4 regions of the Paenibacillus sp. FSL W8-0426 genome follow, and region 2 is predicted to be linked to each of the others. Evidence: predicted binding sites of a transcription regulator. Region 2 holds the regulator's gene; each other region holds the start of a gene.

Region 1 (3,165 bases), 2.2 Mb from region 2:
CATCCTGTTCCTCCGATTGGTCGACCGCGTAAGGCCCTGCTTTGATTTTGCGAACGAACAGGTAGACCATCACGATGCCGAGAATCGTATAGGCTGCCGTAAAGGCAATCGTCGAGAACAAAATCTGTCCTGCCGTCACATTGGGCGATACCCCGGCTTCCGTCGTCATGTAACCGAAGACCGTCCACGGCTGCCGGCCCACCTCGGTCATGATCCAGCCGGCCGTGTTGGCGATAAACGGCAACGAAATCGCAAAAATCATCGATTTCATGAACCAAGGGCGGGCACCTTCCAGTTTCCGGCGAAGTGCCAGGTAACAGCCGTACAGCGCAAGCAGGATCATCAACCCGCCTGCAGCAATCATGATGCGGAAGCTCCAGAACGTCGTGCGCACAGGCGGAATGTAATCGCCAGGTCCGTACTTCTGTTCATACTCGGCCTGCAGCTCCTTCATGCCCGTTACGCTGCCGGAAAACTTGCTGTAAGACAGGTAACTCAGCAGCCCGGGAATTTTGAGTTCGCCCGAGTTTTCCTGCTTGTCCGGATCGATAAAGGCAACCACTGTCCATGGGGCAGGATCCTCCGTCGTCGTCCACGTTCCTTCGCTGGCAGCCATCTTCATCGGCTGTGTTTCGACCAGGTACTGCGCCTGGAAGTGACCGGAGAATGCTACCCCGATCGAAGAAACCAGCGCCACGACGATGCCGATATGGAACGATCTGCGGAACACGTCCACATCCTGCTTTTTCATCAGCTTAAACGCACTGATCCCGGTCACGACAAAAGCTCCTGTCATCAAAGCCCCGAAGATCGTATGCGGGAATTCGACCAGCAGCTGCCCATTGGTAATCAAGGCGAAGAAATCGTTCATCTCGGCCCGGCCGTTGTTGATCGTGAATCCGACAGGATGCTGCATGAAGGAATTCGCCGCCAAAATCCACAGCGCGGACAGGAACGTGCCGGTAAACACCAGCCAGATGCAGGCCAGATGCACCTTTTTGGACAAGCGCTCCCACCCGAAAATCCATAATCCGATAAACGTCGATTCCATGAAAAATGCCAGCAATGCTTCAATGGCGAGCGGTGCGCCGAACACGTCGCCCACAAAGCGGGAATACTCGGACCAGTTCATGCCGAACTGGAATTCCTGCAGAATGCCCGTAACTACCCCGACGGCGAAATTGATCAGGAACAGCTTGCCCCAAAATTTGGCCATCGTCTTGTAAATTTCCTTGCCTTTGACGACGTACAACGTCTCCATGATTGCGACCAGCAGCACCAAACCGATGGACAGCGGCACAAAGAAAAAGTGGAAGATCGTCGTAAGCGCATATTGGATACGCGATAGCATAATCGGATCCATAACTTACCCCTTCTTTCTGTTCACATGCAAAATTTTCGCGTTTGGCATCGGTTTGTCTCCTTTGCCTCACCCTGCCAAACACGTCCTAATGAACGTTATTGTGCCAGATCGCTAAATTTGCACATGTGACAATTATCACAAACTTTGGCATGTCCACAAAAAAAAGTGATGGCGGTCACACAATTTATAAAAATTTAATCTTGGATATCAGGAAATCGAACCGGCTGATTCCCCGTTGCACCCCATAACAGTCGCTGCAGCACAACCCCAACCAACCCAATGAGAAACGTTGCTGCCCCAATGTAGACAAAGGTCAAACCAGGGCCGGCAGCCTGAATCAGAACACCTCCTGCAAGCGGGGCAGCGACTAGCACGATGCTCGACATGGAATTCTGAATGCCGAATACCCTGCCCACCATGTCCGGCGGGCTTTCCTTTTGCAGCAAATAATTCATGGTCACCATGGACAAGCCGTTGCCGAGACCGATGCATAGTCCCCAGAAGATGATCCACCCTTCATGCGTAGACGGTTCCAGCCAGCCAAGTCCGGCGATCCCCGCACCGATCAACAGAAAACCTCCCCCAAGCCCCCAACCGTAACTAATGCGTGACAAACGATTGAGCACCATGATGATGGCTACGGCACCTGCGCCTGCGGAAGCTCCGAGCCAGCCGACCAGCACCTCGTTGTCCGGCTTGATGCTTCGAAAGAGGGTGGCGAATTGATAATCGATCATAAGAATGGCCAACAGTCCTGTGCAGCCAAACCAAATCGTCCGGAATACCGCCGGTTTGCTGCGCAAAAAAATCCATCCTTCCTTCCACTGCGTTATCCACGATGCCTGCCGTGTTTGATCGTTCCCAGCCACTAGGTCGACATCTGTAGTCTTCGCCTTCTCTGTCAAACGCCTTAACGGCCACAAGACCATCCCTGAAAGCAGGCGGCTGCAGGCATTGACGACAATGCAGATTTGCGGCGAAAATACCGCCAAAATCACGGCACCGAGCAATGGCCCTGCCACCTTGGAGCATTGGGCAACAAAGCCGTTCATCGAGGTGGCCTGCAGCAGGTGTTTTTCCGACACGACTTGGCGTGTCAATGCCTGCTGTGCAGGAATGTGGAACACGCCCATCATCGCTCTCGCACCGAGCAATGGGAGCAGCCAGCCCGGCCCTGGCGCGAACAGAATGCCCACGGTCAGCAGCACGTTCGCCGCATCGCAAATCAGCATGATGTTCACCTTCGGCCACCGGTCGGCCAGCGTGCCTGCAATCGAGCCGAACAGGATGCCCGGAATGGCCATGCATACGGGAACCAGAGCAATAATCAGCGGATCTGCTCCCCAGCGGTAAGCAATCATGACCTGGATGGCGAGTGCGTCGAACCAGTCGCCGAACGTGGCCAGCGCGTAGGCCAGGAACAACCGCACGAATCGTATATTTTTCCACAAGCTGCCTTGGGGTGCCGAAGCCGATGAATGGGCGGCATGCTTTTCTTCAGGTATTGTTGTCATGTTAGTCTCCTCCTGATCCAGTCCAGCAGCCTGGACGGCTGCATCTCTTATGACTGTGATCATATAGGAGCAATATCAGAGGAATATCAGAGGCCTTGGCCCGGGGAAAACGAGGATAAAAATGTGCGGACTTCATCCAGCATTTGTTGTCTATAGACCGGAACTTCATAGTGTTTGGCGATTTCTTCGGATACGATCTTGTATTTTCGCCGCAAACGGCCCTCAATGTGATGATGATCCATAAACAGCAGAATCTGCGAAGCCGAATTCAGGACCAACGGCGCATTC
Region 2 (3,165 bases):
TTTAACCTGCTGCCGGAACGGACCGACGCTTCTCCGGGAGAGACGGGACAATTTTCCCTGCGTTTGAAGAGCACGCAGAAGCCGGCCAAGTGGGAGGAATTGCAGAACGAGGAGAATCAGCTTTACGTCACGCTTGGCGATCTCATTCGCAAGGGAGACAAGCTGATGCTCGAGCTGAAAGAGGATCAGGACGACTATCAGTCGGACAGCTTGATCACGGACATTACGGGCTTGTTCAAAGACCTTTCCACGCTGCGCGAAAACCTGCGCTTCTTCATGCGAATGGACGATGCTGCCACGGTGTATTGGATGGAAGCAAGCGGCCAGTTCCGCAGCAAATCGCTGCAATTGTATGCCGTTCCCGTGGACGTGAGCGCGCAGCTGAAGGAAATGTTTTTCGATAAAAAAAGAAGCGTCGTGCTTACGTCTGCCACACTGTCCGTGGATAAGTCGTTTCAATTCATGATTGACCAGCTTGGCCTGCAGGAAGCCGCGGAGCATGATCGTTTGCTCACGGCGATGCTGCCGTCTCCGTTCCGCTACCGCGATCAGGCGCTGCTGGTGATACCGCGCGATTTCCCGAGCGTGAAAGGGTCGATCGGGGACGCGCATTTCGTGGACATGCTGGTACGATCGTTGGCCGAGACGGCCATCGCTACGCGCGGGCGCATGATGGTGCTGTTTACGTCTTACCGCATGCTGCGCCAAGTGTATGACCCGCTTAAGGAAGCATTGTCCGGAAACGAAATCTCCTTGCTCGGTCAGGGCGTGGACAGCGGCAGCCGGTCCAAGCTCACCCGCAGGTTCCAAGACGCCAAAGCGACGGTGCTTCTCGGGACGAGCAGTTTTTGGGAAGGCGTGGACATACCTGGGGATGCATTGACATGTCTGGCTATTGTCAGGTTACCGTTCCAGCCGCCGAATCATCCGCTCCTGGAAGCCAAAAGTGAATTATTGCAGCAGCAGAAAAAAAACCCGTTCATGAAGCTGTCTGTGCCTCAGGCGGTCATTCGTTTCAAGCAAGGATTCGGAAGGCTGGTTCGCACAGCCAAGGATCGCGGCGTTGTTATCGTATACGATACGCGGGTGATCGAATCATATTACGGAAAATACTTTTTATATTCCTTGCCTGGGCCAAAAATGGAACACATGCTGACCGAGCAAATGGTTCCGCGCATCAGCGAATGGCTCGAACAAGACGTTGAACAAACCTAATTCAGGTAGAAACGACAGAACATTTTTCGGCAATGTTGCGAAACGCCTGCAAAAGGCGGTACACTTGTTGAGATTACATGGCTGCGGGTTGATACGTTAAAGAAGTACATCAAATATAAGGCGGCATCCTTCCTCTAAAATGATTCGAATTAGAGTACACGGCGGGATGCCTCCCTTTTCATCTATTTATCGCGCTTTGGCAAGGAGGAGCAAAAAAAACATGAAATCAGATAAAATTTCGGAAGCCGTCGTGAGGCGGTTGCCGGTATATCTGCGTTATTTGAGTGAATTGCACCAACGTGAGGTAACGACGGTTTCTTCGCAGGAGCTGGGACAGCGCCTGGACCTCAATCCGGCCCAGATCCGCAAGGATTTGGCCTATTTCGGCGATTTTGGCCGCAAGGGCATCGGGTATGACGTATCGTATCTCATTGAGAAAATCCGCCATATCCTGAAGATCGACCAGCAAATCAATGTTGCGTTGGTAGGAGCCGGTAACCTGGGTCATGCCTTGTCCAACTATAATGCTTACTTAAAGGACAACATGAAAATCGTGGCTGTGTTCGATGCATATGAACCCAAGATCGGCACCCAAATCAACAGCTTGAAAGTGCAAGCGATGAATGAGCTGACGGAATCGGTCAGAAACCTTAATATTCGCATCGGCATCATCACCGTCCCCGATACCGAAGCGCAGAATGTGGCCGACCGGTTGATCGAATCCGGGATCGAAGCCATCCTGAATTTTGCGCCAACCATCTTGAAAACCCCGCCGCATGTTCGTATTCATAATGCGGACTTTACGACGGATTTGCTAAGCCTTGCGTATTATTTGGAAAATGGAAAGGACGACGAGCAGGATGACGACAAATAAATGGGTTATACACAACGGCAAATTCGCCGTAAACAAAGGTTTGGAATGGAACGTGGTTCAAGGATACATGGTGGTGGAAGACGACAAAATTCAGTATATCGGCGAATCCTTGCCGGCAGAAGATGAAAGCCTGCCGAAAGTGGACGGAAAAGGATTGCTCTTTCTGCCAGGTTTGATCAATACGCACGGACATGCCGCCATGTCGCTGCTGAGAGGCCACGGGGATGATCTGGCGCTGCAGGTATGGCTGCAGGAGAAAATGTGGCCGATGGAGGCGAAAATGACGTCTGAGGACGTTTATTGGGGGGCGTCCTTGTCGGTGCTTGAGATGCTCAAAGGAGGAACGACGGCTTTTCTGGACATGTATGATCACATGGATCAGGTTGCCAAAGTCGTGGAGCAATCCGGCATTCGTGCAGCGCTCGCTCGCGGCGTCATCGGTCTTTGCTCCGAAGAGGAACAGAAGCACAAGCTCGGCGAAGCGGCTGCGTTTGCCCGCGACTGGAACGGGAAGGCAAATGGACGGATTACTGCCGTAATGTCTCCGCATGCGCCTTATACGTGCCCTCCGGATTACATAGAAAAGTTTGTGCAGGTTGCCCATGATCTGAATTTGCCGCTTCATACCCATATGTCCGAAACGCTGCGCGAAGTGGAACAGAACGTGACCGATTACGGTCTGCGTCCTGTAGCGCACTTGGAGAAGCTTGGCTTTTTCTCGCGGCCTTCCCTCGTGGCTCATGCCGTGCATTTAAACGATGAGGAAATCGAGATTTTGGCTCGCCATAACGTTGCAGTATCTCATAATCCGGGCAGCAATCTGAAGCTGGCTTCCGGCATTGCGCGAGTTCCTGAGCTGCTGAAAGCGGGCGTGACCGTTTCTTTGGGAACAGACGGACCGGCGAGCAATAACAATTTGGACATGTTTGAAGAGATGCGTCTGGCGGCATTGATTCATAAAGGCGTGTCCGGTGATCCGACTGCGGTTCCGGCCGGCGAAGCGCTTCTGCTTGGAACGGCATACGGAGCACGCTCGATTTTCCTCGACAATACCGGCTTGCTTGAAACGGGAATGA
Region 3 (3,165 bases), 170 kb from region 2:
GGCTACCGACAATCCGGCGATGCCGCAAGCCATCGTACGCAGGATGTCACGGTCGTGCAATGCCATTTCGATGCGTTCATAGCTGTATTTGTCGTGCATGTAGTGAATGACGTTCAGCGTGTTCATGTACAGTTTGGCCAGCCATTCCATCATCGGTTTGAAGCGTTTCAGCACTTCGTTGTAATCGAGCACCTCGGTGGTGATCGCCGGATATTCCGGTCCGACCTGCGCGCCCGATTTTTCGTCGCGTCCACCGTTGATCGCATACAGCAGCGCTTTGGCCAAGTTGGCGCGGGCGCCGAAGAACTGCATTTGTTTGCCGATCTTCATCGCGGATACGCAGCAGGCAATGCCGTAATCGTCGCCATAGATCGGGCGCATCAAATCGTCGTTTTCATATTGGATCGAGCTCGTTTCGATCGAAACTTTAGTGCAATATTCCTTGAACGCTTCCGGCAGCTTCACGGACCAGAGAACCGTCAAATTCGGTTCTGGTGCAGGGCCCAAATTATAGAGCGTGTGCAGGAAACGGAAGCTGTTTTTGGTTACGCGGGTTTCGCCGTTAACGGACATTCCGCCGATGGATTCGGTAACCCAGGTCGGGTCGCCGCTGAACAACTCGTTGTAATCCGGCGTGCGCAGAAATTTCACGATGCGCAGTTTCATGACGAAATGATCGACCAGCTCTTGCGCCTGTTCTTCGGTCAGCACGCCTTCCTGCAGGTCGCGCTCGATGTAAATGTCCAGGAAAGAGGATACCCGTCCGAGAGACATTGCCGCACCGTTTTGTTCCTTGATGGCAGCCAGGTAGCCGAAGTACAGCCATTGGAAAGCTTCTTTGGCGTTGGTGGCCGGCAAGGAGATATCGAAGCCGTGCATTTCGCCCAACTGCTTCAGTTCTTGCAGCGCACGAATCTGTTCGGAGATCTCTTCGCGCAGACGAATGACATCTTCGTCCATGGCGTCCACTTCCAGCGAATTCAGCTGTGATTTTTTGTCCCGGATCAGGAAGTCTACACCGTACAAGGCCACTCGACGATAGTCGCCGATGATGCGGCCGCGGCCGTATGCATCCGGAAGGCCGGTAATGATCCCCGCTTTGCGCGCTGCGCGCATTTCGGATGTATAGGCATCGAACACGCCTTGGTTATGCGTTTTGCGAATGTTCGTGAATATGTCAATGACTTCTTGAGGCATCTCGAAACCGTAAGCCTGACATGCATCAATCATCATGCGAATGCCGCCGAACGGCTGAATGGAACGTTTGAACGGAGCATCGGTCTGAACGCCGACGATCTGTTCTTTCTCTTTATCCAGATAACCCGGCTGATGGGACACGATCGTGGAAGGCGTATTCACGTCCACGTCCAGGACACCGCCGTTCTCGCGTTCCTTTTTCGTCAAATCGGAAACGATTTCCCACAGGTCCTTCGTATTTTGGGTTGCGCCTGCAAGGAACTCTTCGTCCCCGTAATACGGCGTCAGGTTGCGCACCAGAAAATCGTTTACGTCTACGGATCTGTTCCAAGTACCTTTGACAAAGTTTCTCCAGCCTGCTTGCACTTTGACATCTTTTTCAATCACCGACATCGTTAATCCCTCCGTAATTTGGATTTCCGGACACGGGACAGGTTGTCTCGCACGTCGCATCCGTGTCCAGAACCGCGATATAATGTGAAGATTTTCACATATGCCGGATCGATACTCTCTCTTATAGGAACCCGGAACCGCGGAATTAATTGTTTTCTTTCTGTTTTCATTATACGTTTACGTTGTTTCACACTCTGTGATTTTTATCACAAAGTCAGTGAGCTTCTTCACTCCACCATTGCTGAATCATAGTGAATTACATTAATTCACATTAGCCACTGCGAGAGTAGAACAACTTCCGATCGCAATCCACTCCATATCTCCCGATTGAATTTTATCAACTGAACAAAGAACATTTACATTTACACTTGCCCACTCCGATGACAGAACTACCTTCCGATCACTGTTATCCCCCGAGTTTTTTTGATCCATTTTTCAAAGGATACACTCCCGGGATAAAGGCGAACGCTTCGCTTCTTCAGGTTATTTCTGTCCCTCCGTTGTCGTGTGAATTGTTGAATTCAACAGATACCGCAAGGGTTCCGTTGAACAGAAAGACGGCAATCGGGGCTCCCCATTTCGGGGAACCCTGATCCTATTGCCTTAACCTCAAACGAATGGTTTGCTATGCTGCACTATTGTTTATTCAAACCGTCCATAGAAGGCGTTGCGGTATACATCGGCTAGTTCGGTAACCAGCGGCATCTTCGGATTGGCCGTTGTACATTGGTCCTCGAATGCACGGTCGGCCAGATAGTCTACGCGTGATTCGAAATCTTTCGGATCGAATCCGAGCTCCTGGAACGATTCCTCGATGCCCAGCGTTTTGTTCAGCTTGCGGATGGCGTTGATCAGGCTGTTGACGCCTTCTTCAGTCGTGCGTGCCGGCAGCCCGAGGATGCGGGCAATCTCGGCATAACGCTCATCGGCAACGAAGTGCGAATATTTCGGGAACGAAGCGAATTTGCTCGGTTTTTTCGCATTGTAGCGAATGACGTGCGGCATCAGGATTGCATTGGTGCGTCCATGCGCGGTGTGGTACTGACCGCCCCATTTATGCGCAAGGCTGTGGTTGATGCCCAAGAACGCATTCGCGAAAGCCATACCTGCGATCGTCGATGCATTATGCATTTTTTCGCGGGCGAGTTTGTCGCCTTGCAAAGCCGATTGCTCCAGGTATTGGAACACCAGTTGGATCGCTTTGATCGCCAAACCGTCCGTATAATCGTTCGCCATGACCGACACATAAGCTTCGATCGCGTGGGTCAGAACGTCCATGCCCGTATCCGCCACTGCGGTTCTCGGCAAGCTGTACACAAACTCCGGATCCACGATAGCCACGTCAGGCGTCAATTCGTAATCAGCCAGCGGATATTTCGTATTGCCTTTCTCTTTGTCCGTAATGACCGCGAACGAGGTAACCTCCGATCCTGTACCGGATGTCGTCGGAATGGCTACGAATTTCGCTTTGATGCCCAACCGCGGATATTTATAGATCCGTTTGCGGATGTCCATAAATTTTTGCTTCAGGTTGTTGAAGTCGGTATCCGGGTATTCGTAGAACAGCCACATCGC
Region 4 (3,165 bases), 2.1 Mb from region 2:
GAAATTGTAGGGCAAAATGCATTCCGGTCCGTACGTCTCGGACAACGCGCGGAACCGGGTCGTGATCTCGTCGATCGCTTCGTCCCAGCTGATGCGTTCGAACCGCCCCTCTCCCTTGGCGCCGACACGTCTGAGCGGATACTGCAGCCGTTCCGGATGATAGACTCGCTCCGTCATGTTTCTGACCTTGTTGCAGATGGCGCCTTTGGTGATGGGATGATCGGGATTGCCCGTCACCTTCACGATTTTTCCGTTCTCCTTATGTAGCAGCAGGCCGCACGTATCCGGGCAATCAAGCGGGCAAACCGCCGGAAATACGCCATTGTCCTGATCGATCATGTCCTTTCTCCTCCTCCTGCAAAATGCTATTGCTATATCATATCGCCAATTCGACTTTTTGCGCAAAAAAATTTGCTTTGCCTGATTCACCTAAAGATGGCGCGGGTACAATATAAGCAAGGCATCAGGTTAGTGTTTCCCCACTTCCTCCTTATGCCATATCATGGACCACTCCCGAAATTCGCCATGGACAGGTTTCGTTCCCCCGAACCTCTTCATGGCGAATTTACTTTTCTGCGGTTTACATTTTTAAAATGGTAAAAAAACAAGTGCAGGCGTCCCTGCACTTGTTTCGTTATGAGTATAAAACGGTCCTCTTCACGTTACGTTATAACCTCTCGCGGCTTCCGAACCTCACACACCTTATTCGGGTTGATTTGACCGTTCAGCATCGGTAACGAACCTCAGACACGTTATAGTTAGCGCAAGGCCGCCCAATTCCCCTTTTTCGGTAAAATAGCGTGCGTAGGATTCGTTAGCGCTGAACAATGCGGAAATGAGCCATTATAAGATGCCTCAGGTTCGTTACGCGTCGGATCACGTTGGATTCCTCCATCGCTGGCATTATGCCTGCTTGCTCCATACCGCTCTTGTCTCCGCCTTCGGCTGCGCCCCTTCCGCTGCGGCCGCCTCCGGTTTGGCTGTGCGCATATACGCCAGGTAGTACGCCCCCGCCACAAAGAGCGCGCCTCCCGTCAGATTCCCCAACCATACGGGCACAACATTCATAAAGAACTCGCCCCACGAATAGTGCCCTTCGAAAATGGCCGCCGGAATCAGGAACATGTTGGCCACAACGTGCTGGAAGCCGATGGCCACGAAAGCCATCGTCGGAAACCAGATGCCCAGCACCTTGCCGCTCATCGTGTCGGCTGCATAGGACAACCATACCGCCATCGCCACCAGCCAGTTGCAGCCGATGCCGGAGATGAAGGCCTGCAGGAAACCGTCATGCAGCTTATGCCCCGCCATATCGACCAATTTGGTCAAGTATGCTCCGTCGCCGGTCAATCCCAGTACGTGGCCGAAGAAATACGCAACGAACAGCGCGCCCAACAAATTGCCGAGCGTCACCAGCAGCAGGTTTTTGAACATGCTGCCTGGCGTAATTTTGCGTGTCACTGCCGCCAGCGGTACGGCCATCATGTTGCCTGTCAGCAGCTCGCCGCCCCCGACCAAAACCATGATCAGCCCCACCGGGAACACTGCGGCCCCGATAAAATTGGCGATGCTTCCCCACTCCGCCGGAGCAGAGGCAATGACCCGAATATCCAGCAAAAAGCCGAGCGCGATAAACGCTCCGGCCAGAAAACCGAGCACCAACACGGTGGATACCGGACTTTGCGCTTTTTTCATCCCGGTCTGCGCCGTATATTGTGCAACCTCAAGAGGTGTTTTTGCCGCCATAACGCATCCTCCTCTTACTGTGTGATGAATCGCCCTGACAAAGGTCTTTTCTTTTCACCGTTCAACTTCATATTTTCATTGTATCTCGCCAGGCGGCAAAACTTTGTGCAAATAATCACAATACCCGTATTAGCGATAATGTTGAACATGTTCCTTTCCATAAAATTGCGGTAAGATGAAGAGAAACCTTACTGGAGAGGGGCTTTGTCATATTGGATTTACGAAAAGGAGCATGGGCTGCGCTTATTCTTGTACTTAGCATTTTGCCTGGATGCATTCTTCATTTGAACAAAGTTCAGCCTTCTCTTGCACAACAGCATCTAAACGCGTTCGAAGACATGATCCACTCTATGGATGACGGGGAATATGCGCTGAACGCAATCATTCCGTTTGACTGGGATGCCATGTATTCATTTTCTCCCTATACCTCCAAAGAAGAAATCACTTCGGCCATCGGCTTCGAAAGCGATCACGTTTATGAATCGGACGATGAAGCGATCCAACAGATCATTTTCGTGAAAGACCGGGAAATCGTCTGTTCCCTCTACGGCTCTGTGGTCAAAATGGGTTATCAATTTCATTTTCAGAGCTATGACGAGTATTATCGTGAAGTGAAAAAGAGTGAGAACTTTAGCGTGACTGTTCTGCGTGAAGAGAATTTCATACATTTGAAGTTAAGCGGCAGATCGCCGCAGCATGCGGACAACCTGTAATCACCAAAAAAACAGCAGGCTGACGGATCTCCGCCAACCTGCTGCTGTTTAAATATCGACTTTACATATATAAAGAGTTAAACCATTGCCGGTGCTTTCACTTCCACAGGGGGCAGAGCTTGGAGTCCCGCCGAGTTCAGGAAGTTCCACGGTTTGTTGTAATGCGGTTGGAAGAAGAAGTCGATGAACGCCAGCTCATCCACCGTCATGTTGTTCTGGATGCAAACCGAGATCGTATTGATCGACTGGGTCAGATCCGCCTGCGACATCACCTGCGCCCCGACGATGCGGCGTGTAGCTTGTTCATACACCACCTTGAGCAGCAGTTTCTCGGCAGTCGGCATGAACTCCGGACGATAGCTGTCTTCCAGGGTTACCGCTTCGACAACCAAACCTTCATCGGCTGCCGATGTTTCGGTAAGTCCCGTACCGGCAATGTTTTGCTCATAAATTTTGATGCCCGATGTGCCTTGGGTTCCGAGGTAAGGCGTTGTCGGACGAACAAGGTTGCGTGCCACGAGCGTACCCATGCGCACCGCGTTGGTCGCAAGCGGAATGTAGGCTGCTTTGCCTGTCGGATTGTAATGGATCGCACAGCTGTCGCCTGCGGCGAAAACGTCTTTGTGGCTGGTTTGCATGTATTTGTTCACGATGATTGCTCCGTTCGGAAGCATGTCGACTTGACCTTTCAGCAGTCCCGTATTTG

The links. Region 2 encodes Rex, which represses fermentation and respiration genes when NADH is low (regulators of the CRP and FNR family bind a similar motif). Its sites were predicted from a motif close to TTGTGAAATATTTCACAA; they were not measured.
Region 1: MKY59_RS29580 (cytochrome ubiquinol oxidase subunit I) is a predicted target of Rex. The motif match lies at 1,487-1,504, and genes of this name have one in related genera.
Region 3: pflB (formate C-acetyltransferase) is a predicted target of Rex. The motif match lies at 1,673-1,690, and genes of this name have one in related genera.
Region 4: MKY59_RS28970 (formate/nitrite transporter family protein) is a predicted target of Rex. The motif match lies at 1,850-1,867, and genes of this name have one in related genera.

Annotation. Positions count from the first base shown of each region.
Region 1 is NZ_CP150203.1:6,544,670-6,547,834, forward strand. Features, by position in the region: gene MKY59_RS29580 (cytochrome ubiquinol oxidase subunit I) at 1-1,363, opposite strand, end outside; gene cydB (cytochrome d ubiquinol oxidase subunit II) at 1-3, opposite strand, end outside; gene MKY59_RS29585 (MFS transporter) at 1,558-2,877, opposite strand; gene MKY59_RS29590 (winged helix-turn-helix domain-containing protein) at 2,964-3,165, opposite strand, start outside.
Region 2 is NZ_CP150203.1:4,334,034-4,337,198, reverse strand. Features, by position in the region: gene dinG (ATP-dependent DNA helicase DinG) at 1-1,215, shown strand, start outside; gene MKY59_RS19210 (redox-sensing transcriptional repressor Rex) at 1,382-2,089, shown strand; gene MKY59_RS19205 (amidohydrolase) at 2,076-3,165, shown strand, end outside.
Region 3 is NZ_CP150203.1:4,505,190-4,508,354, forward strand. Features, by position in the region: gene pflB (formate C-acetyltransferase) at 1-1,590, opposite strand, end outside; gene adhE (bifunctional acetaldehyde-CoA/alcohol dehydrogenase) at 2,233-3,165, opposite strand, start outside.
Region 4 is NZ_CP150203.1:6,399,822-6,402,986, forward strand. Features, by position in the region: gene MKY59_RS28965 (molybdopterin oxidoreductase family protein) at 1-339, opposite strand, end outside; gene MKY59_RS28970 (formate/nitrite transporter family protein) at 904-1,746, opposite strand; gene MKY59_RS28975 (hypothetical protein) at 1,959-2,459, shown strand; gene MKY59_RS28980 (FAD-dependent oxidoreductase) at 2,537-3,165, opposite strand, start outside.